DNA from 2 places in the Rathayibacter rubneri genome. Region 1 is predicted to be linked to the other one. Evidence: predicted binding sites of a transcription regulator. Region 1 holds the regulator's gene; the other holds the start of a gene.

Region 1 (15,703 bases):
GCAGCTGCTGGCCCGTCTCGAAGTAGGGTCCGGCGAAGCCGACCTGCTCCTTGCGCTTGTCCGTGATCGAGTAGGTGCCGACGTAGTAGTCGATGTCGCCGTTCACGATCGACGCCTCGCGGTTGGCCGACGGGATCGCGGTGTACTCGATCTGGTCCTCGGAGAAGCCGAGCGAGGCGGCGATCCACTTGGCGATCTCGATGTCGAAGCCCGAGCGCTCGCCGGTCGCGGCGTCGAGGTAGCCGAGTCCGGGCTGGTCCTCCTTGACGCCGATGGTGACCGTGTCGTCCGAGGTCATGGCGTCGAAGGTGGGGCTGCCCTCGAGGGTGACGTCGGTCGCGACCTCGTAGGCCGCTCCGCTTCCCTCGGAGCCGGCTCCGGCGTCGCCGGTTCCGGAGTCGCCGCCGGAGCAGCCGGCGAGAGCGAGGGTCGCTGCTGCGATCCCGGCGGTCATGAACATGAGTTTGGTGCGCATGGTCGTCCTTCCTGGGGTGTGGCCCGCCGGAGCGGGCGATGTCCGATCTCTCCCCGTGATGGTGGGGATCGATCCGTCGGATGGATGCTGTGCGGGGCCGTGCGTCCTGCGTGCTGTGCGGACGCGCACCCTCGCACCTCCTGGTGCGGGAGGAGTCAGTGGGTGATGAGCTTCGAGAGGAAGTCCTTGGCGCGGTCGGTGCGCGGCGCGGTGAAGAACGACTCCGGATCGGTGTCCTCGAGGATCTCGCCGTCGGCCATGAAGACGACCCGGTCGGCGGCCTTCCGCGCGAAGCCCATCTCGTGGGTGACGACGATCATGGTCATGCCGTCCTTGGCGAGGCCGACCATCACGTCGAGCACCTCGTTGATCATCTCGGGGTCCAGAGCCGAGGTCGGCTCGTCGAAGAGCATGACCTTGGGCTTCATCGCCAGCGCCCGGGCGATGGCGACGCGCTGCTGCTGCCCGCCCGAGAGCTGAGCCGGGGTCTTGCCCGCCTGGTGGCCGACGCCGACCCGGTCGAGCAGCGCCTGGGCCTCGGCCTCGGCGGCCTTGCGCGAGAGCTTGCGGACCTTGATCGGGCCCAGCGTGACGTTCTCGAGGATCGTCTTGTGCGCGAAGAGGTTGAAGGACTGGAACACCATGCCGACGTCGGCGCGGAGCGCGGCGAGCCCCTTGCCCTCCTCCGGCAGCTTCTGCCCGTCGATCGAGATCGTCCCGCCCGAGATGGTCTCGAGTCGGTTGATCGTGCGGCAGAGGGTCGACTTGCCGGAGCCGGACGGCCCGAGGACCACGACGACCTCACCGCGGTGCACGGAGAGGTCGATGTCCTTCAGGGCCTGGAACTCCCCGTAGTGCTTCTGCACGCCGTCCAGGACGACGAGGGGTGCTCCGACGGGAGCGGACGAGCGATCGTCCTGCACAGCTGCTTCCATTCGGCCAGAGAATCACACGCGAATGGGTCGGTCAAATCATGAGCGTTTTCGTAATCAGAGGTTAATAGGCCCCCTGCGGGTGCGCTCCGACCCGAGGCGGTCGTCGCCCGCTCTCAGGAACGGAGCGCGAAGGCGCTCTCGTACAGGCAGACGGACGCGGCCGTCGCGAGGTTGAGCGACTCCGCCGCGCCGTAGATCGGCACCGCGACGACACCGTCGACGAGCTCGAGCGAGGCGTCCTCGAGACCGCGCGCCTCGTTGCCGAACACCCAGACGGTCGGCTGGGCGAGATCGCCGCGGGCCCGCACCTCGAGCAGGTCCTCCCCCTTCACATCGGCCGCGACCGAGCGCAGGCCGACGGCCCGCAGGCGCTGGAGGACGTCCGCGAGCTCGGCGTCGACGGCGACGGGGAGGTGGAAGAGGGATCCGGTCGTCGAGCGGACGACCTTGGGGTTGTACAGGTCGACGGAGCGGCCGGTCAGGACGACGGCGTCGGCACCCGCGGCGTCGGCCGCCCGGACGATGGTGCCGAGGTTGCCGGGGTCGCGCACCTCCTCGAGGACCGCGACGAGTCGCGGCTCGGAGGCGACGACGTCCTTGAGCGACACGGGGAACTGACGGCAGACGGACACGAAGCCCTGCGGAGTGACCGTGTCGGCCATCGCGTCCAGCACGTCCTCGGTCACGTACTCGATCTCGACGTCCGCCTCCTCGGCGGCTGCGACGATCTCGGGGTGGCGCTCCAGAGCCGTCGGAGTCGCGAACGACTCGACGAGCAGCTCGGGGCGGTAGCGCAGCGCCTCCGCGATGGCCTGCGGACCCTCGAGGAGGAAGAGACCCGTCTCCTGCCGCGCGGGACGCCGGGTCAGCTTCGCCACGGAGCGGACGCGAGGGGAACGGGGATTGTCGAGCATGCGGCGAGCCTATCGGCGGCGCCGTCGGCCGCCCCGGCGACACGTCGCCCTCCCCGAAGCCGCCGCGGGGAACGACGGAGGGGGCCCCGACCAGTGGTCGGGACCCCCTCCGGGAGCGTCCGTGCGGACTACGCGGCGGCCTTGGGCGCCGACGTGTCGGCGGGCAGCGCGTTCTTCGCGGTCGCCACGAGGGCGGCGAAGGTCGCGGGCTCGGTGATCGCGAGGTCCGCGAGGATGCGGCGGTCGACCTGGACGCCGGCCAGGGCGAGGCCCTGGATGAAGCGGTTGTAGGTCAGGCCGTTCGCACGCGAGGCGGCGTTGATGCGCTGGATCCAGAGGCGGCGGAACTCGCCCTTCTTCGCGCGGCGGTCGCGGTACGAGTAGACGAGGGAGTGGGTGACCTGCTCCTTGGCCTTCCGGTACAGGCGCGAACGCTGGCCGCGGTAGCCCGACGCGCGCTCGAGGATGACGCGACGCTTCTTGTGGGCGTTGACCGCCCTCTTGACTCTTGCCATTTCTTTTTCTTCCTATCGATCCGGGTCGGTGCAGTAGCGGACCACGCGGCGCAGCGGACTGCGCGGCAGTGGGCTACAGACCGAGAAGCTTCTTGGCGACCTTGGCGTCCTGCGGGGCGAGGACCTGGTCCTGGTTCAGACGGCGGGTGCGGACGCTGGACTTGGACTCCAGGTTGTGGCGCATACCGGCCTGCTGCTTCATGACCTTGCCGGAGCCGGTCACCTTGAAGCGCTTCTTGGCACCCGAGTGGGTCTTCATCTTGGGCATGTTCTCTCCTTGTCACGTCGCACCCGCATCAGCGGGGCGAAACCGGTGCCCCGCGAGCAGGGCGTCCACCGGCCCCGAGACCGGGGCGGCGAAGTATCAGACGGATTCGGCCTCGGCCGATTCCTCAGGGGTGTTTGCCTCGCGGCGAGCCGCGCGAACCGCGTTGGCCTCGGCCTTGGCCTCGGACTTGTTCTTCAGGGGGCCGATGACCATCACCATGTTGCGACCGTCGATGGTCGGGGTGGACTCGACCTGGCCGAACTCGGACACGTCCTCCGCGAAGCGCTGCAGGAGTCGGACGCCCATCTCGGGGCGGGACTGCTCGCGACCGCGGAACAGGATCATGGCCTTGACCTTGTCGCCGGCCTTGAGGAAGCCCTCGGCGCGCTTGCGCTTGGTCTCGTAGTCGTGCTTGTCGATCTTCAGGCGGAAACGGACCTCCTTGAGGATCGTGTTCGCCTGGTTGCGACGGGCTTCCTTGAGCTTCTGGGCCTGCTCGTACTTGAACTTCCCGTAGTCCATGATCTTGGCGACGGGAGGCTTGGAGTTGGGAGCAACCTCGACCAGATCCAGGTCTGCGTCCTGCGCGAGTCGCAGGGCGACCTCGATTTTCACGACGCCGACCTGTTCTCCGGCGGGACCCACGAGGCGGACCTCGGGGACGCGGATTCGGTCGTTGGTACGGGGATCGCTGATTGCGTTTCTCCTCTGATCTCGGTGAGTAGCTGCTCTGCTGCCGGATTCTGATCCGGCGCATCCCGAGAGAGGAGATTCCTGACGTGCTCGTGCACGTGCTCGCACCCTGCGACCCGGCCTCCGAGGTTTCGCTCGGGTGCCGCAGCCCTGCCCTCGTTGCCGAGGGCGGAGTGCTTCAGACCCGGTAACCTAGTGAAGCGGTCAAGCGCGGGTGGGAGAATCTCCACTTTCGAACCGAGGACATGCCTCGGAGCCCGCATCACCTTAGCAGAATCCCGGCCCGGGCGACAGAGCGGATGCGCTCGCCGCTCGGGGCCCCTCCGCGAGGCCCCGGCACGGGCCCGATCCACCGAACGAAGGACCCATGGCCCAGTACGACGACGACTACGTCCGCCGCTTCGGCGACGCCGACGACTCCTCCGACGTGGAGGCCGCCCGCGACATCGCGGAGGTCCCCGCTGTGGAGATCATCACGACCGCCGCCGTGCACCTGATGAGCGCTGCCGCCGTCAAGTGCGGCCTCGCCGACGAGCCGGACGCCCAGGTCGACCTCGACGAGGCGCGCAAGCTGATCAACGCGCTGGCGGGGCTCGTGACCGCCGGAGCTCCCGACATCAGCGACATGCACGCCCGGAGCCTGCGCGACGGACTGCGCACGCTCCAGCTCGCGTTCCGCGAGGCGTCCCCCCTCCCCGATCCGATCGGCAAGGGCCCGGGCGAGAAGTGGACCGGCCCGGTCACCTGACTCAGCGGGCGGGAGCCAGCTGCACCGAGAGGGAGTCGACCCGCGAGGCGACGATCTCGTCGGCGGACCACCGCTCCCCCAGCCGCGCCACGAGGGCGCCGAGCGCCTCGCGGTCGAGCCCGGGGACGAGGGCGAGCACCACGACGATCTCCGGTCCCTGGAGCCGCTGACGCGGGTCTCCGGCCCGGACATCGACCGACACGACGGTCGACTCGCCCCGGGCCGCCGCCCGGAGAGCGGCGAGCACCTCGGGATCCTCGGCGCTCGAGCGCCACGGTGCGCCCTCGGCGATCGCCCAGACCGCGGGTCGGCGCACGGCGAACTCGTGGTCCGAGACGGCGTCGAGCACCAGGACCTCCGTCGACTCCGCCACCGCGGCCAATGCCGCTCGACGGCCGTCGACGGGCACCGGGCGCGCGGAGGCGTCCCAGCGCCGCATGGTCTCGACACTGCTGAAGACCGGGAGGACGCTGCGTCCGTCGGGCCCGGCGACCGTGACGATCGACAGCTCCTGCGTCTTGTCGGTCCGCAGGCCGTCGACCTCGTCGCCCTCCTCGCCGAGGTGCGCGACGAGCGGGATCAGCAGCCGGGACTCCCGCAGGGCGTCGACCACGGCCTCCGGACCGCGCGAGTCGGCGCCGAAGTCGGCGAGAGCGCGCGAGAGGAGCTCCGGCGCTCGGCCGTCGTCCTCGCCCCCCGCGCTGGGCGCGAAGTGCCGGCCGGCCCACGGGGTGCCGGCGGAGTCCGTCACATGCGAGGGGAGCGGGCGTCCGTCACTCGGACGCGACATCCAGCGCCTCCGCGAGCGTGAACGCTCCGGCGTAGAGGGCCTTGCCGACGATCGCGCCCTCGAGGCCCTGCGGGACGAGGTCGCGCAGTGCGGCGATGTCGTCGAGGTTCGAGATGCCGCCGGAGGCGATGACCGGGCGGCGGGTGCGCGCCATGACCTGCTCGAGCAGTTCGAGGTTCGGCCCCTTCAGCGTTCCGTCCTTCGTCACATCGGTGACGACGTAGCGGGTGCAGCCGGCCTCCTCGAGGCGGTCGAGGACCTGCCAGAGGTCGCCGCCCTCCTTCGTCCAGCCGCGGGCGGCGAGCGTGGTGCCGCGCACGTCGAGTCCGACGGCGATCTGGTCGCCGTACTGCGCGATGACGCTCGCGGCCCACTCGGGGTTCTCGAGAGCGGCGGTGCCGAGGTTGATGCGCTTCGCACCGGCGCTCAGCGCGGACTCGAGGCTGCGGTCGTCGCGGATCCCGCCCGAGAGCTCGACGTTGACGCCCTTCACCTGGCGGATCACCTTCTTCATGATCCCGTGGTTGTCGCCGCGGCCGAAGGCGGCGTCGAGGTCGACGAGGTGGATCCACTCCGCGCCCTGGTCGGCCCAGTCGCCGGCCGCGTCGATCGGGTCACCGTAGTTGGTCTCGGTCCCCGCCTCGCCCTGCGTCAGGCGGACGGCCTTGCCGCCGGCCACGTCGATCGCGGGGAGAAGGACAAGGCCCGGGGCCTTGGTGAACTCGCTCATCGTCATCCTCAGTCTCGGGAGCCCTGGTGCAGAGGCGGCGCTCACCGGGAGCGGCGCCGACCACCGGCCGATCCTAGTTCGTGCGGAGCCCGCCCAGCCAATTGGAGAGCAGCCGCAGGCCCGCCGCGCCCGACTTCTCGGGGTGGAACTGGGTCGCCGAGAGAGGACCGTTCTCGACCGCCGCGATGAAGGGCCCGCCGTGATCGGACCAGGTGACCGCGGGAGCCGGGAACGGAGGGATGACGTCGAGCGACCACTCCCGCGCACCGTACGAGTGGACGAAGTAGAAGCGCTCGTCGGCGATGCCGTCGAAGAGGACGGAGCCGGCGGGCGCCTGCACGGTGTTCCAACCCATGTGCGGGACCACCTCGGCGGGGAGGAGGTCGACCGTGCCGGGCCATTCGCCCAGCCCCTCGCTCTCGACACCGCGCTCGACGCCGCGCTCGAAGAGCACCTGCATGCCGACGCAGATCCCGAGGACCGGGCGGCCTCCCGAGAGCCGCTTGTCGATGATCTCGCCGCCGCGGGCCTTCGTCAGCGCGTCCATGACCGCGCTGAAGGCGCCGACCCCGGGTACGAGCAGGCCGTCGGCCTCCAGCGCCTTCCGGCGGTCGGAGGTGAGCTCGACATCGGCGCCGGCGAGCTCGAGCGCCTTGACCGCCGAGTGGACGTTGCCGGATCCGTAGTCGTAGACGACGACGGACGGGCGGCCGCTCACAGGGCGCCCTTCGTCGAGGGGACCCCCGCGACGAGCGGGTCGAACGCCTTCGCCTGGCGGAAGGCACGGGCGAACGCCTTGAACTCCGCCTCGGCGATGTGGTGCGGATCGCGGCCGCCGAGCACCGTCACGTGCACGGTGAGACCCGCGTTGAAGGCGATGGCCTCGAACACGTGGCGGACCATGGAGCCGGTGAAGTGGCCGCCGATGAGGTGCAGGGCGAAGCCCTCCGGCTCGCCGCTGTGGACCAGGTAGGGGCGTCCGGAGATGTCGACGACGGCCTGCACGAGGGCCTCGTCGAGGGGGACGAGGGCGTCGCCGAACCGCGAGATGCCGCTCTTGTCGCCCAGCGCCTGCCGGATCGCGGTGCCGAGCACGATGCCGATGTCCTCGGCCGTGTGGTGGATGTCGATCTCGACGTCGCCCGTCGCGCGCACCCGGAGGTCGGTCAGCGAGTGCTTCGCGAAGGCGGTGAGCAGGTGGTCGAAGAAGGGCACGCCGGTCTCGAGATCCGCGACGCCGGTGCCGTCGAGGTCGATCGAGAGCTCGATGCTCGACTCGCTGGTGGCACGACTGAGGGAGGCGGTGCGCCCGGATGCGGCGCTCGGGGAGGTCATGGCAACCAGTCTATTCGCCGCCCCGCGCCCCTCCGCGGGCCGGAGCTACTCGTGCGCGAGCGCCGTCGCCGGGTCGGCGTCGGGTGCCGGCAGCGAGCGGAGCGCCTCGAGGAACGCCGTCGTCTCCTCCTCGGTGCCCGCGCTCACCCGCAGGTGCCCGGCGATCCCGACGTCGCGGATCAGGACGCCGCGCGCCAGGAGCGCCTCGAAGGTCGCCGTGGGGTCGGCGACCCCGCCGAAGAGGACGAAGTTGCTGCCCGTCGCGTGGGGCGTGTAGCCGAGCTCGCGGAGTCCGAGGACCATCCGATCTCGTTGCTCGATGATGTCGCCGACCATCGCGAGCATCTCGTCGGCGTGCGCGAGGGCGGCAGTGGCGGCCGCCTGAGTGAGGGCGGAGAGGTGGTACGGGAGGCGCACGAGCCGCAGTGCGTCGACGACCGCGGGGTCGGCGGCGAGGTAGCCGAGGCGCACACCGGCGAAGGCGAAGGCCTTGCTCATCGTGCGCGAGACGAGGAGCCGGGGCCGTCCGGGAAGCAGGCTGAGGGCGGTGTCGGCGTCCCTGCCGCCGAACTCGGCGTACGCCTCGTCGACGACGACGATCCCGGGGGTCGCGTCGTAGACGGCCTCGATGGTCGCCAGCGGAAGCGGCGTGCCCGTCGGGTTGTTCGGCGCGCAGAGGAAGACGATGTCCGGCTGCGCACGGCGGACCTGCTCCGCGGCGTGGTCGGCTCCGACCTCGAAGTCGTCCTGCCGGGGCGCGGGGATCCACTCGGTGCCGCTGCCGGAGGCGAGGATCGAGTACATCGAGTAGGTCGGCGCGAAGCCGAGGAGCGAGCGTCCGGGTCCGCCGAAGGCCTGCAGGACGTGCTGCAGCACCTCGTTGGAGCCGTTCGCCGCCCAGAGGTTGTCGGCGGTCAGTCCGTGACCGAGGTAGCCGGCGAGCGAGTCCCGCAGCTCCCGGAACTCGCGGTCGGGATACCTGTTGACGGTCCGCAGGGCGACGGACACCCGCTCGACGATGTCGGCGATGACGTCGTCGGGAACGGGGTGCGTGTTCTCGTTGACGTTGAGGGCGACGGGGACGATCTTCTGCGGGGCGCCGTAGGGCAGCTTGCCGCGGAGATCGTCACGGAGAGGAAGGTCGTCGAGAGTCGTCACCAGGGAATGGTAGCGGCGCCCATCGAGACGGGAGGGTCCGCCGTGGAGTCGCCCCGACGCTCCGCTCAGCGGACCAGCTCGTACGCGCCGGGAACGGCGAGGCGCTGACCGGGCTCGAGGCCGGCGCTCGGGAGCTGGTTGAGCGAGACGATGTCGGAGACGACGTCGCGCGGGTCGCTGTCGGGCGCGATCTCCTCGGCGAGGGACCAGAGCGACTCCCCCGCGCGGACCGTCACGTACTGGAACTCGACGTCGGAGGTCTCGCCCGAGGCGACCGCTCCTCCGCCGTTGAGCCCGAACGCGAAGGCGCCGGCGATGAGCGGGAGCGCTCCGAGGACGGAGAGGGCGGCACGGCCGCGGCGGGTGATCCGGAGTCGCGTGCGCACGACGGCGGGACGCTGCGTTTCGGCACCGTCGAGGACGGCGCTGCGGTGCTGGTGGGTGTGCTGATCGATCATGGGGATCGCTCCTTTCAGCAGGGATTCGGGGCGGACCTCGGCCGGGAGGCCGCCCCGAACCTCTGTTCCGAATATATCTTCGAAGAAAGCGGGAGGCAAGAGCCTGTCGCGTCGTATCCGTTGCCGAGAACGCGCGACACACTCGAACGAATGTTTCGAACGGGAACCCTTGCCGGATACAGTTTCGAGAGCCCGCTGGTAGTACAGCAGCGACCACCGACATCGGCGGTCGACCGGAACCCGGGCGGGCGCGCACGCGGGGTGCGCGCCGAGAGAGGATCACGTGAGCGACGCGCAGACCGCCAAGGCCAAGCAGGGCACCGGACGCCGCCGGAAGAACCTGAGCGCGAAGCAGCTCGCGATCCTCGACGCGATCCAGCGCTCGGTCTCGAGCCGGGGCTACCCGCCGAGCATGCGCGAGATCGGCGACGCGGTCGGCCTCGCCTCGCTCTCGAGCGTCACGCACCAGCTGAACCAGCTCGAGCTCAGCGGCTACCTCCGCCGCGATCCGAACCGCCCGCGCGCTCTCGAGATCCTCATCGACGTGCCGAGCTCGACCGAGGACGACGGCTCGTTCGAGTCGAGTGTGACGGTCGGCGACGCCGCGATGGTGCCGCTGGTCGGGCGGATCGCCGCCGGAGTCCCCATCACGGCGGATCAGCAGATCGACGAGGTGTTCCCCCTCCCCCGCCAGCTGGTGGGCAAGGGCGAGCTGTTCATGCTCAAGGTCGTGGGCGAGTCGATGATCGACGCCGCGATCTGCGACGGCGACTGGGTCGTCGTCCGGTCGCAGCGCACTGCCGAGAACGGCGAGATCGTCGCGGCGATGCTCGACGGGGAGGCCACGGTGAAGGTGCTGCGCCAGCGGGACGGCCACACCTGGCTGCTCCCCCGCAACTCGAACTTCGAGCCGATCCTCGGCGACGAGGCCGAGGTGCTCGGCAAGATCGTCGCGGTCCTGCGCTCCGTCTGAGCGCCGACGGCGAAGGGGGCGGACGGCTGCGCGCCGTCCGCCCCCTTCGTCGTTCCGAGCCCCGCTAGACGACCGCCTCCGCCAGCGCGAGGCGCGCCTCGGCCGCCGCCGCGACCAGGGAGCGCAGTGATGCGACCGTCTCGTCGTATCCGCGCGTCTTGAGGCCGCAGTCCGGGTTGATCCAGACCTGCCGCGCGGGGATGGAGCCGAGCGCGGTTCCGACGAGGTCCGAGACCTCCTCGACGCCCGGCACCCGCGGGGAGTGGATGTCGTAGACGCCCGGGCCGATGCCCCGGGCGAAGCCCGAGCGCTCGATGTCGACGACGACCTCCATCCGGGAGCGCGCAGCCTCGATGCTCGTCACATCGGCGTCGAGCCGGTCGATCGCGTCGATGACCACGCCGAACTCGGAGTAGCAGAGGTGCGTGTGGATCTGCGTTGCGGCACGGGCTCCTGCCGTCGCGAGCCGGAAGGCCCCGACGGACCACTCGAGGTACTCCGGCTGATCCGCCTTCTCGAGCGGCAGGAGCTCGCGGAGGGCGGGCTCGTCGACCTGGACGATGCGGATGCCCGCGGCCTCGAGATCGGCGATCTCGTCGCGCAGGCTCAGCGCCACCTGCACGGCCGTGTCCGCCAGCGGCTGGTCGTCGCGGACGAAGGACCACGCCAGGATCGTCACCGGACCGGTGAGCATGCCCTTGACCGGCCGCTCGGTGAGCGACTGGGTGAAGCTCGACCACTCGACGGTGATGGGTGCGGGGCGCGAGACGTCACCCCACAGCAGCGACGGACGCGTGCAGCGGCTCCCGTAGGACTGGACCCAGCCGTTGCGCGTCACGGCGAACCCGTCGAGGTTCTCGGCGAAGTACTGCACCATGTCGTTGCGCTCGGGCTCCCCGTGCACCAGCACGTCGAGGCCGATCTCCTCCTGCAGCGTCACCACCTGCCGGATCTCGTCGCGCATGCGCTCGACGTACTGCTCGTGCGAGAGCTCGCCGCGGGTCAGCGCGGCCCGCGCCGTGCGGATCCCCCGGGTCTGGGGGAAGGAGCCGATCGTCGTGGTGGGGAGCACCGGGAGACCGAGCGACTCCTCCTGCGCCGCCACGCGCTCCTCGTAGGGGACGCGGCGGTGGTCGTCGGCGGTGAGTCGTGCCGCGCGCTGCCGCACGGCGCCGTCGCGCACTCCGGGAGCGGAGCGGCGGTCCTCGAGCGCCGCGGTCGCCTCGCGGAGCGGCCGCTCGACGGCCGCCGCACCCGCGAGGAGCCCCTCGGCGAGGACGGCGATCTGCCCGACCTTCTGATCGGCGAACGCGAGCCAGGACGCCAGGCGCGGGTCCAGATCCGGCTCGTCCGTGACATCGTGCGGGACGTGCAGGAGGGACGTGGAGCTGGACACCGCGAGGCCGCCCGCGAGCGGTCGCAGCCCCTCGGCCGTCTCGAGGGCCGCCGCGAGGTCGCCCCGCCACACGTTGTGCCCGTCGACGACGCCGGCGACCAGCACCGTGCTCTCGAGCCCCGGGGTCGGTGCCGGCGCCGATCCCTTGACGAGGTCGATGCCGATGGCCTCGACGGCCGACGCGGCGAGCACCGGCAGGGCGTCGCGGAGATCGCCGTAGGGAGCCGCGACGAACAGTGCCGGGCGCTCGACCGCACCGCCGAGGACGCGGTACGCCTCCCGGACCGCAGCGAGCACCTCCGCTCTCCGCGCCTCGACCGACTCGGACACCAGCGCGGGCTCGTCGAGCTGCACCCAGTCGGCGCCCGCCGCGCGCAGCCGCGCCAGGAGCTCGACGTAGACCGGGAGGAGATCCGCCAGCCGGGAGAGGGGCGAGAACCCGGCAGGGGCCTCGTCCGTGGGCTTCGCGAGCAGGAGGTAGGTCACCGGTCCCACGAGCACGGGGCGGGTCGTGAAGCCGGCGTCCCGAGCCTCTTCAATTTCTCGCGCCCGGCGGTCGTCCGAGGGCGAGAACGACGTCTCGGGGCCGATCTCCGGCACGAGGTAGTGGTAGTTGGAGTCGAACCACTTGGTCATCTCGAGCGGAGCGCGCTCCCCGTCCCCGCGCGCCAGGGTGAAGTAGCCGGCGAGATCCAGCGGGCCGTCGGCGACGAGATCGGCGAAGCGCTGGGGGATCGCGCCGACGGCGACCGTGGTGTCGAGCACCTGGTCGTAGAAGGAGTGCGCCTCCGGGATCGAGGAGTCGGTGCGGCCCAGCCCCAGAGCGGCGAGGCGCTCGCGCGTCGCCGCGCGCAGGCCCGCGGCCTCGCGCTCGAGCTCGTCGGCCGACGCGGCACCACTCCAGAACGCCTCGACGGCCTTCTTGAGCTCGCGTCTGCGGCCGATCCTCGGGTAGCCCAGGATCGTTCCGGTCGGGAAGTCGGGTGCGGTCGTCGTCATGATGCTCTCTCCGTGATGAGGGTCGTGGTCGGGGCGGGAGTGGCGGCCAGGAGGCCGCTCTCGGCGAGGACGGCGAGGACCGCCTCGTGCCGGTTGAAGGCGTACAGGTGGACGGCGGGCGCTCCGGACTCGACGAGCGTGCGGACGAGACCCGCCGCGTGCTCGACTCCGATCCGAGCGCGCGCCTCGTCGTCGGGCTCGACGTCGAGCGCGATCGCGAGCTCGGCGGGCAGGTCCTCCCCGCTGAGCTCGAGCATCCGGCGGAGGCGGCCGGGGCTGGTGACCGGCATCACCCCCGGGATGATCGGCATGCGCACGCCGGCGGCTCGCGCCCGCTCGACGAAGCGCACGTAGTCGGCGGGGTGGAAGAAGAGCTGCGTGATCGCGAACGACGCCCCCGCCGCCTCCTTCGCGAGGAGCGCGTCGATGTCCTGCGACGACGACCGCGAGCGAGGGTGCCCGTTGGGGAACGCCGCGACCGCCACCTGGGCGCGCGGGCGCGACGCCGGATCCACTCGCAGCGCCGACGACCCCGGGACGGCGACCGCCCCGTAGGGCTCGCGCTCGGCCTGCACGCGGTGGATGAGCTGCACCAGCTCGGCCGCGCTGCCCAGCTCGCCGAGGAACGTCTCGCCGTCCGCGGTGCCCGCCGGAGGATCGCCGCGCAGAGCCAGGAAGCGGGTGACTCCCGCCTCGAGGAACTCGTGCACGAGCCGACTCGCCTCCGCGGCCGTCGACCCGACGCAGGTCAGGTGGGCGAGGGCCTCGACGGAGGTGTGCCGCCGGATGTGGCGGAGGAGCTCGAGGGAGGCGCGGCGCGACGAGCCGCCCGCCCCGTAGGTGACCGAGATGAAGGAGGGGCGGGCCTCGGCGAGGCGGTCGACGGTGCGCACGAGGGCCGCGGTCGCCGCATCGGTGCGAGGCGGGTAGACCTCGAAGGAGAAGGGGACCGGAGTCGGACAGTGCGTGTCCGGAGAGGTCTCCGAGCGGGTCGACGGCACAGCAGGCCCTCCGTTCCACAGTGTGTGATCGGTGGGGCGGGTGCCGGGCTCGGCTGTCGCTCCAGGCGCCGGGTGGCGCTCCGGGGTCCACAGTAGGAACGCCTCCGCTGCGCCGTCGAGGCGCGTGACGCGGTGTGACCGGGCGTGACGGAGTGTGTCGGAGGGCGTTGTGCGCGGCGGTCGGGCGTGCCCGGGACGACGGAGCGCCCGCGCCCCCTCGTCGGGGAGCGCGGGCGCTCGGGTGGTGCTGCTACGCCTCGACGGCCGCCGCCGGAGCGGCGAACTCGGCCAGCGGGCCGGCCAGGTCCTGGTGGACCAGCGCCTGCACGCGCGTGCCGCCGTCGACGTACGCGGTCGCGAGGATGCGGCCGTTGCGGTGCAGCTGCGAGATCACGTCGCCGCGGTCGTAGGGCACGAGCAGATCGAGCTCGACGTTCGGCTCGGGCAGGATCTCGGCGATCCGGGAGCGCAGCTCGTCGATGCCCTCGCCCGTCCTCGCCGAGACGAAGACCGCGTCCGGAGCGAGGCCGCGGAGGACGAGCCGAGCGCCCTCGTCGACGAGGTCGGACTTGTTGAAGGCGATGATCTCGGGGATGCTGCGGGCACCCACCTCGCCGATCACGTCGCGGACCGTCGCGATCTGCCCCGCGGGGTCGGGATGCGAGGCGTCGACGACGTGGACGATGATGTCGGAGTCGGCGACCTCCTCGAGCGTCGAGCGGAACGCCTCGACCAGCTGGTGCGGCAGCGCCCGCACGAAGCCGACGGTGTCGGCGAACGTGTAGAGGCGGCCGTCGGCCGTCTGAGCCTTCCGGACCGTGGCGTCCAGCGTCGCGAACAGCGAGTTCTCGACCAGGACGCCCGCGTGGGTCATCCGGTTGAGCAGGCTCGACTTGCCGGCGTTGGTGTAGCCGGCGATCGCGACCGACGGGACGGCGTTGCGCTTGCGGTTCGCGCGCTTGGCCTCGCGGGCGGGCTTCATCGCGGTGATCTGCTTGCGCAGTCGCGCCATGCGGGTGTGGATGCGACGGCGGTCGAGCTCGATCTTCGTCTCGCCCGGTCCGCGCGAGCCCATGCCGGCTCCCGCGCCCACCTGGCCACCGGCCTGGCGGGACATCGACTCTCCCCATCCGCGCAGTCGCGGCAGGAGGTACTCGAGCTGGGCGAGCTCGACCTGGGCCTTGCCCTCCCTGCTCTTGGCGTGCTGGCTGAAGATGTCGAGGATCACCGCCGTGCGGTCGATCACCTTCACCTTCACCACGTCCTCCAGCGCACGGCGCTGGCTCGGGGCGAGCTCGGTGTCGGCCACCACGGTGTCCGCGCCGAGCGCGGCGACGACACCGGCGAGCTCCTGGGCCTTGCCCTTGCCGAGATAGGTGCTCGGGTCGGGGTGCGGACGGCGCTGCAGCAGTCCGTCGAGAACGGTCGCCCCCGCCGTCTCGGCGAGAGCGGCGAGCTCGTGCAGCGAGTTCTCGGCGTCCTCGAGCGAGCCCTGCGAGTACACGCCGATCAGCACCACGTTCTCGAGGCGCAGCTGGCGGTACTCGACCTCCGTGACGTCCTCGAGCTCGGTCGAGAGGCCGGCGACGCGGCGCAGGGCCTGCCGGTCCTCGCGGTCGAACTGCTCGCCGTCCGAGTCCTCGCCGCCGTGCCCCGACGTCTGCAGCGCCTGGGCGCCGCCCGAGACGAAGCGCGAGTATCCCGCCGACCGCGACTGCGCGTTCGCCAGGACCCTCGAGACGACGTCCACGGCCTCGGTCGTGCCGGTCTCGTTCAGGTCTTCCGTCATCCGGATAACACTAACTCCTCAGGTCTTGATAGGTTCACTTCTCATGGTCGCCGAGCACTACTTCACGAGTACGCCCGACGGTGACCTCCGGCCCCGCAGGATCACGGCCCGTCTGGCGGGCCGCGACCTCGAGCTGACCACCGCCGGAGGCGTGTTCAGCCCCGGCCACGTGGATCTCGGAACCCGCGTCCTGCTGGACGCGGTCCCCGAGCCTCCCGCGAGCGGGGACCTGCTGGACCTCGGCTGCGGCTGGGGTCCGATCGCCCTCGCGCTCGCCCTCGGCGCTCCGGCCGCCCGGGTGTGGGCGGTGGACGTCAATCAGCGGGCGCTCGAGCTGGTCCGTCGCAACTGCGAGGAACTCGGCGTCACCAATGTCAACGCCGTCCTGCCGGAGGATGTTCCCGCGGACGTGCGGTTCGACGCCATCTGGTCGAACCCGCCGATCCGCATCGGCAAGGAGGAGCTGCACGCGCTGCTCGAGCGCTGGCTCCCCCGGCTGGCTCCCGGAGCCGACGGCTGGCTGGTC
Region 2 (15,703 bases), on a different contig from region 1:
CGTCGAGGATCTGATCGACGACCTCGAGACCGGGCTCCTCGCCTCCGCCGCTCCGCTCGTGCTGGCGGCGGCGTCGTGAGCCGGCTGCAGCACTTCGCCTGGTTCCTCTCGCGCGGCTTCGGACCGCAGGCGTGGGGGCGGCCGGACTGGGACTGGGACCGCCGCTGGACGGAGCCGGAGCTCTATCGGCAGAGCGCGCGCGAGCTCGAGCAGGCCGGCTTCGACCTCGTGATCATCGAAGACGCGCTGTCGCTGGGCAGTGCCGACACCCTCGACCTGCGGGTGCGCCGCGCCTACGGCGGACCCAAGCACGATCCGCTCCTGCTCGCGCCGTACCTGTTCGAGGCGACCCGGCACCTGGGCGTCGCGCCGACCGTGAATCCGATGGCGTGGAGCCCCTACCAGGCGGCGCGCCAGTTCTCGACGCTGCAGCACCTCAGCGGGGGCCGCCTCGGCATCAACGTCGTCACCGACGTGGGCAGCAGCCGCCACTTCGGGCTGGAGCCGCTTCCGCACGACCGCGCCTACGACCGGGCGCACGAGTGGCTGGACTCGATCCGCGAGCTGTGGCGCAGCTGGGACGACGGCGCGCTCCTCCAGGACGCCGCGACCGGCCTCTTCGCCGACGGGACGCGCCTGCGCCCGGTCCGGCACCGCGGGGAGCACTACTCCTTCGACGGCCCGTTGAACGCGCTGCCGTTCGAGACGGGCGAGCCCGTCGTCGTCTCTCCCGGGGGCTCGCCCCGCGGCATCGACTTCGCCGGCGCGCAGTCCGACGTCCAGCTGGCACTCGCGTCGCTCGACGTCGCCACCGTCCGCGCCTACCGGGAGCGGGCGCGCGCCGCAGCGGCCTCGCACGGGCGCGACCCGGACGGCCTGACCGTCCTCTTCGTCGTGAAGCCGATCGTCGTCTCGAGCCGGGAGGAGGCGGAGCGGCTCGTCGCCGCGTCCGCTCATCCCGACGAGTCCGCTCTGCTCGCGCTCGCCTCCGCCTACTCGAGCGACCTCGAGACCGACCTCACCGCGCTGGACCTCGATCGGCCGATCGATCCGGCCGTCTTCGGCGGGCACGTCTCGCGGGGGAGCATCTCGGGCCTCTACGGCTCGGCCGGTCCGGACGCTCCGCTGCGCGAGCTGCTGACGGCGAAGGCCCGGCTCGGGCTCGTCGCCGACCGGCGGGGCCTCGTCGGCACCGCGGAGGAGATCGCCGACTTCATCGAGGAGCTGGGCGAGGACGCCGACAACGACGGCGTCGCCTTCTCGGGGGACTTCCACCCCGTGACGCTGCACCGGATGCTCGACGAGCTCGTCCCGATCCTGCGCCGCCGCGGGATCCTGCGTCGCGCGCATCCGGGCGGCGGGCTGCGGAGGAGCCTGGGCGGCGTCTAACCGGCTGCGGAGCCGAGCAGGAGCCGGCGCGCGGCCTCGACCCCCTCGACCCCGAGTCCCCATCCGGGTCGCACGAAGGTCTCCGGAGTGACGCGGAACCGCGTCTCCTCGACGCCCGCCCCGTCTGCGCCCACCGTGCGGCTGCTGCCGTTGCGCTCGTAGCCGAGCGCCGTCGACACGCGGATCGAGGCGGTGTTCCACGCCAGTGCACTGCTCTCGGCGACCTCCGCCCCGAGGTGGTCGAAGGCCAGCATCAGCACGGCCGCCCGCATCTCCCGGCCGAGACCCCGACCGTGGGCGGACCGCGTGAGCCACGATCCGGAGGCGACGGAGCGCGTGGCCGCGAACCGGTCGGCCAGGAGGTCCTGGCAGCCGATCACGACTCCGTCCTCGAGGATCGCGAACGCGATCCGCCAGGCGTCCGGCGTGGTCTCGGCGCGGAGCGACCAGTGGTACCGGGCGAGGTTCGCGGGCAGCTCACCGGCGGGCGCCTCGGCCCACGGAGCCGGGAACGGCGATCGCCCCGGCTCGTGGATCCCGGCGAGTGCGGCGGCCGCGAGACCGGCGAGATCCTCGTCCCGCACCGGGCGCAGCTCCAGCCGGGGAGTGCGCAGCACCAGATCGAACAGGGGCCAGAGGGGTGCCGGGGCGGTCATCCGACGACGCTAGCGGACCCCGGGGAGGCACGCGATCGGGTGGTACCGGTGGTGGGACTCGAACCCACAAGCCCTCTCGGACAGAGCATTTTGAGTGCCCCGCGTCTGCCATTCCGCCACACCGGCTCATCACGAGCCCGTCGAGAATACCGTAGGCTCATCGGCGTGACAGACCAGGAAACCGCGCCGACCGCACCCCGTCGGGTCGTCGTCGCCGAAGACGAATCGCTCATCCGCCTCGACATCGTGGAGATCCTCCGCGACAACGGCTTCGAGGTCGTGGGCGAGGCGGGCGACGGCGAGACCGCCGTGGCCCTCGCCACCGAGCTCCGGCCCGACCTGGTGATCATGGACGTGAAGATGCCCCAGCTGGACGGCATCTCCGCCGCCGAGCGCCTCTCGAAGGCGCACATCGCGCCGGTCGTCCTCCTCACGGCGTTCAGCCAGAAGGAGCTCGTCGAGCGCGCGAGCGAGGCCGGCGCGCTGGCCTACGTGGTCAAGCCGTTCACCCCGAACGACCTGCTGCCCGCGATCGAGATCGCCCTCTCTCGATACGCCCAGATCCTGACCCTCGAGGCCGAGGTCGCCGACATGGTCGAGCGCTTCGAGACCCGCAAGCTCGTCGACCGGGCCAAGGGCCTGCTCAACGAGAAGATGGGCCTCACCGAGCCCGAGGCGTTCCGCTGGATCCAGAAGGCGTCGATGGACCGCCGGCTCACCATGCACGACGTCGCGCAGGCGATCATCGAGCAGCTCAGTCCGAAGAAGTAGCCGTCGGGGCGTCAGCCCCGATCACGGCCAGAGGCGGGTGCGCCCCCACGGGGAGCCGCCCGCCTCCGTCGTTCCCGGTCGGTACTCGAGGCGGACGTGGTCCTGCTCGGGCGCGGAGGAGCCCTGCCAGAACTCGATCCGCTCGGGCACGACCCGGTAGACGGCCCACTCGCGGTCGATCGTCGCGGGGGAGCACCCGACGACGACGCTGGTCTGCAGCGTGACGAGGCCGAAGTCGGCGGCGGTCGCCATCGGCTCGCTCTGCCGTCCGACGAGCAGCGCGGTGCGGCCCGCCTCCGATCGGCGACGGAAGTCCTCGGCCGACTCGGCCGCGGAGCCGCGCACGACCCGCCCCTCGACGCGCACCTGACGGCCCTGCACGGGCCAGAAGAAGGTGAGCGCCGCGTGCGGGTTCTCCTCCATCTCCCGCCCCTTGGGGCTCGTGGCGTGGGTGGAGAAGGCCCAGCCCTGCTCGTCGACGTTCCTGAGGACGAGCACCCTGGCGCCGACCCTGCCGTCGGCGCCGGCCGTCGAGAGGGTGGCGCCGTGGGGGAGCAGCTGGCCGGCGGACGCGGCGTCCTGCAGCCACCGGCCGAACAGGTCGAGCGGCTCGTCCGGCGCGGCGTCGGCGTCGAAGGACGGCAGCTCGGAGGGCATGGACGGGAGGCTCTTGAGGAGGTCGCGGAAGGTCACGCAGCGAGCCTAGGCTCCGGACCGCGACACGACCGGGGCTTGCGGACCGAGCCGCTGCCGGTCGCCTCAGCGCAGGATGTTGGTGATCCGCACCGTCGAGAGCCGGCGACCGGCCTCGTCGCGGACGACGATCTCGTGGGTCGCCAGCGTGCCCCCGAGGTGGATCGCGTCGCAGGTGGCGATGACGAAGCCGGAGCGGACCGAGCGGCTGTGGCTCGCGTTCAGCTCGATCCCCATCGCGATCCGGCCCTCGCCCGCGTGGATGTTCGCGGCGATCGAGCCCATCGACTCGGCCAGCACGACGTGCGCCCCGCCGTGGAGGATCCCGACGGGCTGGCGGTTGCCCTCGACCGGCATGGAGGCGACGGAGTGCTGCGGCGAGAGCTCGTGCCAGACGATGCCCATCCGCTCGGCGAGCTCGCCCATGCCGCGGCCGATGCCGGCCACGAGGTCGATCGCGGGGGGACGGACCCAGGGGGTGTCGAGGGGGGCTGAGTCGGTCACGGATCTCCTCGTCGTCGCGTCCTGCGAGGCCCTCGACCAGCGGCTCGGAGCCGTCCGGATCCGGTGTCGGAGGCGCTGTGTAGTCTTGCCGTGTGTCAGATCCGGAACAGCCTACCCTCCTGCTCGTCGACGGCCATTCCCTGGCGTTCCGGGCGTTCTACGCGCTCCCGGTCGACAGTTTCCAGACCCGCGACGGCCAGCACACGAACGCCATCCACGGCTTCCTGTCGATGCTGATCCTGCTGCTGAAGAACGAGAAGCCCACCCACCTCGGCGTGGCGTTCGACATCTCGCGCTACTCGTTCCGCACCCGCGAGTACCCCGAGTACAAGGGCACGCGCGGTGAGACCCCGCCCGAGTTCAAGGGGCAGGTCCCGCTCCTCGAGCAGGCGCTGCACGCGATGAACATCCGCACCGTCTCGAAGGAGGACTTCGAGGCCGACGACATCCTCGCCACGCTCGCGAAGCAGGGCGCGGAGGCCGGCTACCGGGTGCTCGTCGTCTCGGGCGATCGCGACACGATCCAGCTCGTCACCCCCGACGTGACCCTCCTCTACCCGTCGACGCAGGGCGTCTCGCAGCTCACCCGCTACGACCGCGACAAGGTGTTCGAGAAGTACGGCGTCGAGCCCCACCAGTACCCCGAGATCGCGGCCCTGGTCGGCGAGACGAGCGACAACCTGCCCGGAGTCGACAAGGTCGGTCCGAAGACCGCGGCCAAGTGGGTCAACCAGTACGGCACGGTCGCCGACATCATCGCCCACGCCGACGAGATCAAGGGCGTCGTCGGAGAGAAGCTGCGGGAGCAGAAGGAGAACGCCCTCCGCAACCGCAGGCTGAACCGCCTCGTCACCGATGTCGAGCTCCCGCTCGGTCCCACCGATCTGGCGCGGCAGCCGATCGATCCCGACGCGGTCCGCGAGATCTTCTCGCGCCTGGAGTTCAAGACCCTCCAGGAGCGCGTCCTCACGATCGCCGCCGACGAGGGCGTCGAGGGAGCGGCCGCCGCTCTCGCGGGCGACACCGTCACGACCGCGGCGCCCGCGGTGCGGACGATGGTCGACGAGGAGCTCGCGCACTGGCTCGACACCGTCTCCGCGAAGGGCACGACCCCCGTCGCCGTGCAGGCGCAGGTCGGTCCCGACGGCCTCGAGGGCATCGGCCTGTCGGTCGAGAAGGAGTCGGCGTTCGTCCCGTGGGCGGCGGACCGTCCCGACTACACCGGTCTCGAGCAGTGGCTCGCGAGCGATGCTCCCAAGTACTTCGCCGACGCCAAGCCGCAGGTGAAGGCACTGCGCACCGCCGGCCTCCCGGTCGCAGGCCTCGCGTTCGACACCCGCATCGCGGCGTGGCTCCTGCAGCCCACCGGCCATGCGGCGACGCTGCCGGCGCAGGTCTCCCAGTACCTCGACGAGACGATGGCGCAGGGCGACCCGAACCAGCTCGTGCCGACCGTCGAGCCGATGAGCCCCGCCACCGAGGCGTGGTACGCGTTCCGCCTCGTCGGGGTCCTCACCGAGATGCTCGGAGAGGGCATGCTGTCGGTCCTCGTCGACATCGAGCTGCCGATCGTGCAGGTCCTCGCGACCGTCGAGCTGACCGGCGTCGCGATCGATCCCGAGGTGCTCGCGCGACTCCGGGGCGAGCTGACCACGACGTCCGCCGACCTCGCGAGCCGCGCGTTCGCCGAGATCGGCCACGAGATGAACCTCGGCTCGCCGAAGCAGCTCCAGCAGGTCCTCTTCGAGGAGCTCGCGATGCCGAAGACCCGGGCGACGAAGACGGGCTACACGACCGACGCCTCCGCTCTCGCCGACCTGCAGGAGTCGCACCCGCACCCGTTCCTCGGCCTCCTGCTCGAGCACCGGGACGCGACCAAGCTCAAGCAGATCATCGAGACCCTCGAGAAGTCGGTGACGCCCGACCGCCGGATCCACACCAGCTACGACCAGACGGGCACGGCCACCGGCCGCATCTCCTCGAACGATCCCAACCTGCAGAACATCCCGGTGCGCAGCGAGGTCGGGCGCCGCATCCGCACCGCCTTCGTGCACAGCGACGACGCGAGCACTCTGCTCACCGCCGACTACTCGCAGATCGAGATGCGGATCATGGCGCACCTCTCGGGCGACGCCGGGCTGATCGAGGCGTTCCACAGCGGCGAGGACCTGCACCGCTTCGTCGGCTCGCGGATCTTCGGCGTCGAGCCGGGCGACGTCACCTCGGCGATGCGCAACAAGGTCAAGGCGATGTCCTACGGGCTCGCCTACGGCCTCAGCGCGTTCGGCCTGTCGAAGCAGCTCCGCATCTCGAGCGCGGAGGCCAAGCAGCTGATGACCGACTACTTCGTGCGCTTCGGCGCGGTGCGCGACTACCTGCGCAGCGTCGTCGAGCAGGCGCGCGAGACAGGCTACACCGAGACGATCTTCGGCCGCCGCCGTCCGTTCCCCGACCTGCAGAGCGCCAACCGCGTGCTCCGCGACAACGCGGAGCGCGCGGCGCTGAACTCGCCGATCCAGGGCTCCGCCGCGGACATCATGAAGATCGCGATGATCGGCGTGCAGTCCGATCTCGACGAGCAGGGCCTGGGCTCGCGGATGCTCCTGCAGGTGCACGACGAGCTCATCTTCGACGTCGCCCCCGGCGAGGAGGACGCGCTCGAGGTGGTCGTGCGGAACCGGATGGCGCACGCCGCGGATCTCTCGGTCCCGCTCGAGGTCCAGGTCGGGCACGGAGCGAACTGGGACGCCGCCGCGCACTGACGGCTCGCGGCGGGCGTCCACGCGTCCTGGCTAGGCTCGGAGCATGACTGCAGACCTCCGTGAGCCCTCCGCCGTCGACCAGGTCGCCGAGCGCTGGGTCGACACCCTCGTCGAGCTCGACCCCGCGGTGGGGACCTGGCTCGGACGGCCGGGGGGAGGCCTCGCCGATCTCTCGCCCGACGGGCTCGAACGCGCCCGTGCCGCGACCGCGACCGCGCTGGCCGAGCTGGAGTCCACCGCCCCCGTCGACGCCGTCGACCGCGTCACCGTCGCCGATCTCGGTGCCGAGCTCCGGCTGACGCTCGAGGCGCACGAGGCGGGTCTGCCGCTGCGCGATCTCAACGTCATCGCCTCACCGGTCCAGGAGCTGCGCGACGTCTTCGATCTCATGCCCGTCGCCGAGGTCCGCGACTGGGAGGACGTGGCCGAGCGCCTCCACGCTCTGCCGGCCGCGCTCACCGGGTACGCCGAGACCCTCCGCGAAGGGATCCGCAGGGGAGTGGTCCCCGCTCGTCGCCAGGTCGGCCTCGTCGCCGAGCAGGCCGCGAAGATCGCGGCGCCCCGCGGCTTCTTCGCCGAGCTCGCCGCCGACGCGGCGCCGACCCGGGGATCCCTGCCCGCCTCGCTCGCCGGTCGGCTCGAGGAGGGCGCGAGGCGCGCCGCCGCCGCCTACGGCGAGCTCGAGCGATTCCTCCGCAGCGAGCTCGCTCCTGCCGCGACCGAGCAGGACGCCGTCGGCCGCGAGCACTACGCGCTCCAGTCCCGCCGCTTCCTCGGAGCGGTCGTCGACCTGGACGAGACGTACGAGTGGGGGATCGAGGAGCTGGCCCGGATGACGTCCGAGCAGGAGGCGATCGCCCGGGAGATCCTGCCGGGGGCCTCCGTCGCCGAGGCTATCGCGCACCTCGACGCCGACCCCTCCCGCACCCTGCACGGCGTCGACGCCCTGCAGCGCTGGATGCAGGAGACGAGCGACCGCGCCGTCCGCGAGCTCGCCGGAACGGCGTTCGACATCCCGGAGGAGCTGCTCCGACTCGAGTGCCTCATCGCGCCGACGCACGAGGGCGGCATCTACTACACGGGCCCGAGCGACGACTTCGCTCGGCCGGGCCGGATGTGGTGGTCGGTGCCCGAGGGCGTGACGGAGTTCGCCACCTGGCGGGAGCTGACGACCGTGTACCACGAGGGCGTCCCCGGGCACCACCTGCAGGTGGGTCAGGCCGTCTGCAACCGCGCCAGCCTGAACACCTGGCGGCGCCAGCTCGCCGGGAGCTCGGGCCACGCCGAGGGCTGGGCGCTCTACGCCGAGCGGCTGATGGAGGGCTTCGGGTACCTCGACGACCCGGCCGACCGTCTCGGCATGCTCGACGGCCAGCGGATGCGCGCCGCGCGCGTGGTCCTGGACATCGGCGTGCACCTGGGCAAGCGGATGCCGGGGACGGACGAGATCTGGACCGCGGACTCGGCCCTCGCCTTCATGAGGCGGAACGTGAACATGGACGACGCGTTCATCCGCTTCGAGGTGAACCGCTACCTCGGCTGGCCGGGACAGGCGCCGTCCTACAAGGTCGGCCAGCGGATCTGGGAGCAGCTGCGCGACGACGCCGCGGCCCGCGAGGGGGAGGCGTTCTCGCTCTCGGCGTTCCACCGGCGGGCGCTCGACCTCGGCGGGGTCGGTCTGGACACTCTGCGCGCGAGTCTCGCGTCCTGATCCGGTCCGGGGTGCCACTCCCGGATCGCTCCGAGCGGAACCGCGGGCGATTGCCACTGCGCTCCCGGGTTCGATAGGCTTGACCGTCACGTTTGTGGCGCCGCCGTGCCACGGCGTGCGAAGAGGCTCCGGGTCACGGCCCGGTCGCGTCGGAGCCGCCGCCGGACGACGGCACATCCCCTCATACACCGCGGTGGTCACCACTCGCTCGCGTCGAGAGCCGCGCCGGTGCCCGCCGCCCGATACCCATCCATCCTGGAGCATCCCTTAATGACAACCGCAACGACCGAAAAGGCAGCCAAGCAGGTCGCGATCAACGACATCGGGTCTGCTGAAGACTTTCTTGCCGCGGTCGAAAAGACTCTGAAGTTCTTCAACGACGGAGACCTCATCGAAGGCACCGTCGTGAAGATCGACCGCGACGAGGTCCTCCTCGACGTCGGCTACAAGACCGAGGGCGTCATCCCCTCGCGCGAACTCTCCATCAAGCACGACGTCGACCCCTCCGAGGTCGTCAACGTGGGCGACAGCGTCGAAGCCCTCGTCCTGCAGAAGGAGGACAAGGAGGGTCGCCTGATCCTCTCGAAGAAGCGTGCGCAGTACGAGCGCGCATGGGGCGACGTCGAGAAGATCAAGGAGTCCGACGGTGTCGTCACCGGTTCGGTCATCGAGGTCGTCAAGGGCGGGCTCATCGTCGACATCGGCCTCCGCGGCTTCCTCCCGGCCTCGCTCATCGAGCTGCGCCGCGTCCGCGACCTCACGCCGTACCTCGGCCAGGAGATCGAGGCGAAGATCCTCGAGCTCGACAAGAACCGCAACAACGTGGTCCTGTCGCGTCGTGCGCTCCTCGAGCAGACCCAGTCCGAGAGCCGCACCACGTTCCTGAACAACCTGCACAAGGGTCAGGTCCGCAAGGGCGTCGTGTCCTCGATCGTCAACTTCGGCGCGTTCGTCGACCTCGGCGGCGTCGACGGTCTCGTCCACGTCTCCGAGCTCTCCTGGAAGCACATCGAGCACGCCTCCGAGGTCGTCGAGGTGGGCCAGGAGGTCACCGTCGAGATCCTCGAGGTCGACCTCGACCGCGAGCGCGTGTCGCTCTCGCTCAAGGCGACCCAGGAGGACCCGTGGCAGGTCTTCGCCCGCACCCACGCGATCGGTCAGGTCGCCCCGGGCAAGGTCACGAAGCTGGTGCCGTTCGGTGCGTTCGTCCGCGTCGCGGACGGCATCGAGGGCCTCGTCCACATCTCCGAGCTGTCGGGCAAGCACGTCGAGCTCGCCGAGCAGGTCGTGTCGGTCGGTGAAGAGGTGTTCGTCAAGGTCATCGACATCGACCTCGACCGCCGTCGCATCTCGCTCTCGCTCAAGCAGGCGAACGAGAACGTCGACCCCGAGGGCACCGAGTTCGACCCGGCGCTCTACGGCATGGCCACCGAGTACGACGACCAGGGGAACTACAAGTACCCCGAGGGCTTCGACCCGGAGACCAACGAGTGGCGCGAGGGCTTCGAGTCCCAGCGCGAGGCCTGGGAGCTCGAGTACGCAGCGGCGCAGGCCCGCTGGGAGGCCCACAAGGCTCAGGTCGCCAAGTCGCAGGAGGAGGCGGCCACCGTCTCCGAGGGCGTCTCGGTCGGCGGCGGCTTCACCAACGAGTCGACCACCGGCGGCACCCTCGCCGACGACGAGTCGCTCGCCGCGCTGCGCGAGAAGCTGTCCTCGAACAACTGATCGAGTGCACTCCACGAACGGCCGGTCCCCTCACGGGGGCCGGCCGTTCGGCGTTGCGGGGAGACGCTCCGGGAGGGCTGGGTAGGGTGGCCGCGTGCATCTCGTAGCCCTGACCGGAGGCATCGCCTCGGGCAAGTCGACCGTCGCCCGCCGCCTCGCCGAGCACGGAGCCGTGGTGGTCGACGCCGATCGTCTCGCCCGCGAGGTCGTCGAGCCGGGGGAGCCGGCTCTCGAGGCCATCGCCGAGCGGTTCGGCGCATCGATGATCCGGGAGGACGGCACGCTCGACCGCCCGGCCCTCGGGGCGGTGATCTTCTCGGACTCCGCGGCACGCGCCGATCTGAACGCCATCACCCATCCGGCGGTCACGGCCCGGTCGCAGCGGCTTTTCGCCGAGGCGGGTGCGGCGGATCCGGCGGCGGTCGTCGTCTACGACGTCCCCCTGCTCGCCGAGGGCAGGGGCTCGGCCGAGTTCGACGAGGTCGTGGTCGTGCACGCTCCGCAGCAGACGCGCATCGAGAGGCTGATCGCCCTGAGGGGTCTCACCGAGACGGAGGCGCGCTCGCGCGTCACCGCCCAGGCGAGCGATGAGGAGCGGCTGGCGCTGGCCGACCGCGTCCTCGACTCGAGCGGATCGCTGGAGCAGACGCTCGCCCGGGCCGACGAGCTGTGGGCGGAGCTGAGCCGGGCGCGGTGAGCGCCCCGCGCCGGCGGAGGAGGCGTTCGCCCGGAGCGCACGCCGCATCCGGTGTCGGTGGTCGCGGCTACGCTTCGACTCATGGAGCCAACCCGTGCCGTGCACCCGTTCGAGGTCGTCAGCGAATACAAGCCGAGCGGTGACCAGCCCCGCGCCATCGCCGATCTGAGCGCCCGCATCACCGCAGGCGAGACCGACGTGGTCCTCCTCGGCGCCACCGGCACCGGCAAGTCCGCGACCACCGCCTGGCTCGTCGAGGCCGTGCAGCGCCCCACGCTCGTCCTGGCGCACAACAAGACCCTTGCCGCTCAGCTCGCGAACGAGTTCCGCGAGCTCTTCCCGAACAACGCCGTCGAGTACTTCGTCTCGTACTACGACTACTACCAGCCCGAGGCGTACGTCCCGCAGACCGACACCTTCATCGAGAAGGACAGCTCGGTCAACGCCGAGGTCGAGCGCCTGCGGCACTCGACGACCAACTCGCTGCTCAGCCGCCGCGACGTCATCGTCGTCTCCACGGTCTCGTGCATCTACGGCCTCGGCCAGCCCGAGCAGTACCTCGAGGCGATGGTGGCGCTGCAGGTCGGCCAGCGGGTCGACCGCGACCGCCTCATCCGCAAGTTCGTGTCGATGCAGTACGCGCGCAACGACGTCGACTTCGCCCGCGGCACCTTCCGCGTCCGCGGCGACACGATCGAGATCATCCCGATGTACGAGGAGCTCGCGATCCGCATCGAGATGTTCGGCGACGAGATCGAGGCGCTCTACACGCTGCACCCGCTGACCGGTGACATCGTGCGCAAGCTCGACTCCGTCTCGGTCTTCCCCGGTTCGCACTACGTCGCCAGCCAGGACGTCATGCACCGCGCCATCGACACGATCCAGCAGGAGCTCGAGGTGCGGCTGGCCGACCTCGAGAAGCAGAACAAGCTCCTCGAGGCCCAGCGCCTGCGCATGCGCACCACCTTCGACCTCGAGATGATGCAGCAGATCGGCTTCTGCTCGGGCATCGAGAACTACTCGCGCCACATCGACGGGCGCCAGTCGGGAGAGGCCCCCCACTGCCTGCTCGACTACTTCCCCGACGACTTCCTCGTCGTCATCGACGAGTCGCACGTCACCGTGCCCCAGATCGGCGCAATGTACGAGGGCGACGCGTCCCGCAAGCGCACGCTCGTCGAGCACGGCTTCCGCCTCCCCTCCGCGATGGACAACCGCCCGCTGAAGTGGGAGGAGTTCAAGGAGCGCGTGGGTCAGACGGTCTACCTCTCCGCGACCCCGGGACGCTACGAGATGGGAATCGCCGACGGCATCGTCGAGCAGATCATCCGCCCGACCGGCCTGATCGACCCCGAGATCGTGGTGAAGCCGACGAAGGGCCAGATCGACGACCTCCTCGAGGAGATCACGCGCCGCACCGAGCGCGACGAGCGCATCCTCGTCACCACGCTCACCAAGCGCATGGCCGAGGAGCTCACCGACTTCCTGACGGAGGCGGGCGTCCGCGTGCGCTACCTGCACTCCGACGTCGACACCCTCCGCCGTGTCGAGCTGCTGTCCGAGCTCCGCGCCGGCGTCTACGACGTCCTCGTCGGCATCAACCTGCTGCGCGAGGGGCTCGACCTGCCCGAGGTCTCGCTCGTCGCGATCCTCGACGCCGACAAGGAGGGGTTCCTGCGCTCCTCGACGTCGCTCATCCAGACCATCGGGCGCGCGGCGCGCAACGTGTCGGGCGAGGTGCACATGTACGCCGACAAGGTGACGGACTCGATGCGGCTCGCCATCGACGAGACCGATCGCCGACGCGAGAAGCAGGTGGCGTACAACCTCGAGCACGGCATCGATCCGACTCCGCTGCGCAAGAAGATCGCCGACATCACCGAGGTCCTCGCCCGCGAGGGCGCCGACACCGCGAAGCTGCTCGCGGGTCGCGACGCCAAGAAGAAGAGCCCCACCCCGAACCTGCGACGCCAGGGTCTCGCCGCCAACGGGGGCAACGACCTCGAGGCGATCATCGGCGACCTCAACGGCCAGATGCTGCAGGCGGCCGGGGAGCTGAAGTTCGAGCTCGCAGCGCGACTTCGCGACGAGGTGTCGGAACTCAAGCGCGAGCTGCGGCAGATGGAGAAGGCCGGTCACCTGACCTGATCCGCAAGCTCGGAGGGGGCGGATCAGCGCCCAGCGAACGCCAGCCGGCGATGTCGGTGGCTCCGCATACACTTTCGAGGTGTCGATCTCGAACGCTGTCAAAGACCCCGCTCCCGCCCCTTCCGAGCACTCCCACCACCCCCACCGGTTCGTCTCCCAGCTGGACGACTCCGTCTCGAAGCTGGTGGTCAGCGGCGCCCGGGTGCACAACCTGCAGGACGTCGATCTCGAGATCCCCCGCGACTCGATGGTGGTCTTCACGGGACTCTCCGGGTCCGGCAAGTCCTCCCTCGCGTTCGACACGATCTTCGCGGAGGGTCAGCGCCGCTACGTCGAGTCGCTCTCCGCGTACGCGCGTCAGTTCCTCGGCCAGGTCGACCGACCGGACGTCGACTTCATCGAGGGCCTTAGCCCGGCGGTGTCGATCGACCAGAAGTCGACCAACCGCAACCCGCGCTCCACGGTCGGCACGATCACCGAGATCTTCGACTACATGCGCCTGCTCTGGGCGCGCATCGGAGTCCCGCACTGCCCGGTCTGCGGCGAGAGGATCTCGGCCCAGACCGTCCAGCAGATCGCCGATCAGCTCATGGAGCTCGACGCCGGCACGCGCTACCAGATCCTCAGCCCCGTCGTCTCGCAGAAGAAGGGCGAGTTCGTCGACCTGTTCAAGGAGCTCACCGCCGGCGGCTACTCGCGCGCCATGGTCGACGGCAAGCTGATCCAGCTCAGCGACCCGCCGACGCTCAAGAAGCAGTTCAAGCACGACATCTCGGTCGTGGTCGACCGCCTGGTCGCCGGGCCCGACATCCTCGGGCGGCTCACCGACTCGCTCGAGACCGCGCTGCGCCTCACCGACGGCATCGTGCAGATCAACTTCGTCGACGGCGAGGGCGACGGCGCGTGGACCACCTACTCCGAGAAGCTCTCCTGCCCCAACAACCACCCGATCTCGCTCACCGAGATCGAGCCGCGCACCTTCTCGTTCAACGCGCCGTTCGGAGCGTGCCCCGAGTGCTCCGGCCTCGGCACCCGCATGTCCGTCGACGACGAGCTCCTGCTCGGCGACCCCGACCTCAGCATCGCCGAGGGCGTCATCATCCCCTGGACCACCCAGGGCAAGGGCCTCTTCCAGTACTACGAGAAGCTGCTCGACGGCCTCTCGCGCGATCTCGGGTTCTCGCTGTCCACCCCGTGGAAGCGACTGAGCTCCGAGGTCCAGCAGGCCGTCCTCCACGGCGACAACTTCGAGGTCAAGGTCAAGTGGAAGAACCGCTACGGCCGCGAGATGAGCTACACGTCCGGCTTCGAGGGCGTGGTCCCCTACATCGAGCGGCAGTACGTGCAGGCCGAGACCGACGTCCAGCGCTCGCGCTGGGCCGAGTTCCTCCGCGAGGTCGCCTGCCCGGTCTGCAAGGGCACGCGCCTCAAGCCCGAGGTCCTCGCGGTCCTCGTGCACGGGGCGAGCATCGCCGATGTCGCCGACCTGAGCCTCGGCGACGCGCAGGAGTTCATGGGCAGGCTCGAGCTGACCGACCGCGAGGCGCACATCGCCGCGCAGGTGCTCCGCGAGATCAAGGCCCGCCTCGACTTCCTGATCGAGGTGGGGCTCAACTACCTCAACCTCTCGCGGGCCGCGGGGTCGCTCTCGGGCGGCGAGGCGCAGCGCATCCGCCTGGCCACGCAGATCGGCTCCGGCCTCACCGGCGTGCTCTACGTGCTCGACGAGCCGAGCATCGGCCTGCACCAGCGCGACAACCGCCGCCTCATCGACACCCTCATCAAGCTGCGCGATCTGGGCAACACGCTCATCGTCGTCGAGCACGACGAGGACACCATCCGCACCGCGGACTGGATCGTCGACATCGGACCGGGCGCGGGCGTCAACGGCGGCAAGGTCGTGCACTCGGGCTCCTACGCCGAGCTGCTCGAGAACACGCACTCCCTCACGGGCGACTACGTCTCGGGGCGCAAGTCGATCGAGGTGCCGAAGAAGCGCCGGAAGATCGACCGCAAGCGCGTCATCAAGGTGGTCGGGGCCTCGGCGAACAACCTGCAGAAGGTCGACGTCGAGTTCCCCCTCGGCGCGTTCGTCGCGGTCACGGGGGTCTCGGGCTCCGGCAAGAGCACGCTCGTCAACGACATCCTCTACCGGGTGCTCGCCAACCAGCTCAACGGCGCCCGCAAGGTGCCGGGCAAGCACACCCGCGTCACCGGGCTCGAGAACCTCGACAAGGTGGTGCACGTCGACCAGAACCCGATCGGCCGCACCCCGCGCTCCAACCCGGCGACCTACACGGGCGTCTTCGACCGCATCCGCAATCTGTTCGCCGAGACGACCGAGGCCAAGGCGCGCGGATACCTGCCGGGCCGGTTCAGCTTCAACGTCAAGGGCGGCCGCTGCGAGGCGTGCTCGGGCGACGGCACGATCAAGATCGAGATGAACTTCCTGCCCGACGTCTACGTCTCCTGCGAGGTGTGCGGGGGAGCGCGGTACAACCGCGACACCCTGACCGTGCACTACAAGGGCAAGAGCATCGCCGAGGTCCTCGACATGCCGATCGCCGAGGCGGCCGAGTTCTTCGAGCCGATCACGGCGATCCACCGCTTCCTGAAGACCCTCGTCGACGTCGGCCTCGGCTACGTC

The links. The regulator LexA, encoded in region 1, represses DNA repair genes until DNA is damaged. The targets are predictions, from matches to a motif close to TCGAACANNTGTTCGA.
Positions count from the first base shown of each region.
Region 2: uvrA (excinuclease ABC subunit UvrA) is a predicted target of LexA. The motif match lies at 13,119-13,134, and genes of this name have one in related genera.

Region 1 is NZ_JAMRYM010000015.1:17,410-33,112, reverse strand. Features, by position in the region: gene NB037_RS05960 (glutamate ABC transporter substrate-binding protein) at 1-475, opposite strand, end outside; gene NB037_RS05955 (amino acid ABC transporter ATP-binding protein) at 631-1,350, opposite strand; gene NB037_RS05950 (TrmH family RNA methyltransferase) at 1,524-2,324, opposite strand; gene rplT (50S ribosomal protein L20) at 2,453-2,839, opposite strand; gene rpmI (50S ribosomal protein L35) at 2,913-3,107, opposite strand; gene infC (translation initiation factor IF-3) at 3,204-3,803, opposite strand; gene NB037_RS05930 (DUF1844 domain-containing protein) at 4,168-4,548, shown strand; gene NB037_RS05925 (SseB family protein) at 4,550-5,299, opposite strand; gene priA (bifunctional 1-(5-phosphoribosyl)-5-((5-phosphoribosylamino)methylideneamino)imidazole-4-carboxamide isomerase/phosphoribosylanthranilate isomerase PriA) at 5,322-6,068, opposite strand; gene hisH (imidazole glycerol phosphate synthase subunit HisH) at 6,142-6,786, opposite strand; gene hisB (imidazoleglycerol-phosphate dehydratase HisB) at 6,783-7,403, opposite strand; gene NB037_RS05905 (histidinol-phosphate transaminase) at 7,449-8,564, opposite strand; gene NB037_RS05900 (LysM peptidoglycan-binding domain-containing protein) at 8,627-9,019, opposite strand; gene lexA (transcriptional repressor LexA) at 9,303-9,992, shown strand; gene metE (5-methyltetrahydropteroyltriglutamate--homocysteine S-methyltransferase) at 10,057-12,387, opposite strand; gene NB037_RS05885 (methylenetetrahydrofolate reductase) at 12,384-13,280, opposite strand; gene hflX (GTPase HflX) at 13,639-15,177, opposite strand; gene NB037_RS05875 (class I SAM-dependent methyltransferase) at 15,221-15,703, shown strand, end outside.
Region 2 is NZ_JAMRYM010000001.1:60,229-75,931, reverse strand. Features, by position in the region: gene NB037_RS00335 (O-acetylhomoserine aminocarboxypropyltransferase/cysteine synthase family protein) at 1-79, shown strand, start outside; gene NB037_RS00330 (NtaA/DmoA family FMN-dependent monooxygenase) at 76-1,389, shown strand; gene NB037_RS00325 (GNAT family N-acetyltransferase) at 1,386-2,045, opposite strand; tRNA gene NB037_RS00320 (tRNA-Leu) at 2,086-2,171, opposite strand; gene NB037_RS00315 (ANTAR domain-containing response regulator) at 2,211-2,816, shown strand; gene NB037_RS00310 (pyridoxine/pyridoxamine 5'-phosphate oxidase) at 2,838-3,509, opposite strand; gene NB037_RS00305 (PaaI family thioesterase) at 3,576-3,935, opposite strand; gene polA (DNA polymerase I) at 4,106-6,775, shown strand; gene NB037_RS00295 (DUF885 domain-containing protein) at 6,819-8,486, shown strand; gene rpsA (30S ribosomal protein S1) at 8,757-10,211, shown strand; gene coaE (dephospho-CoA kinase) at 10,306-10,908, shown strand; gene uvrB (excinuclease ABC subunit UvrB) at 10,990-13,056, shown strand; gene uvrA (excinuclease ABC subunit UvrA) at 13,217-15,703, shown strand, end outside.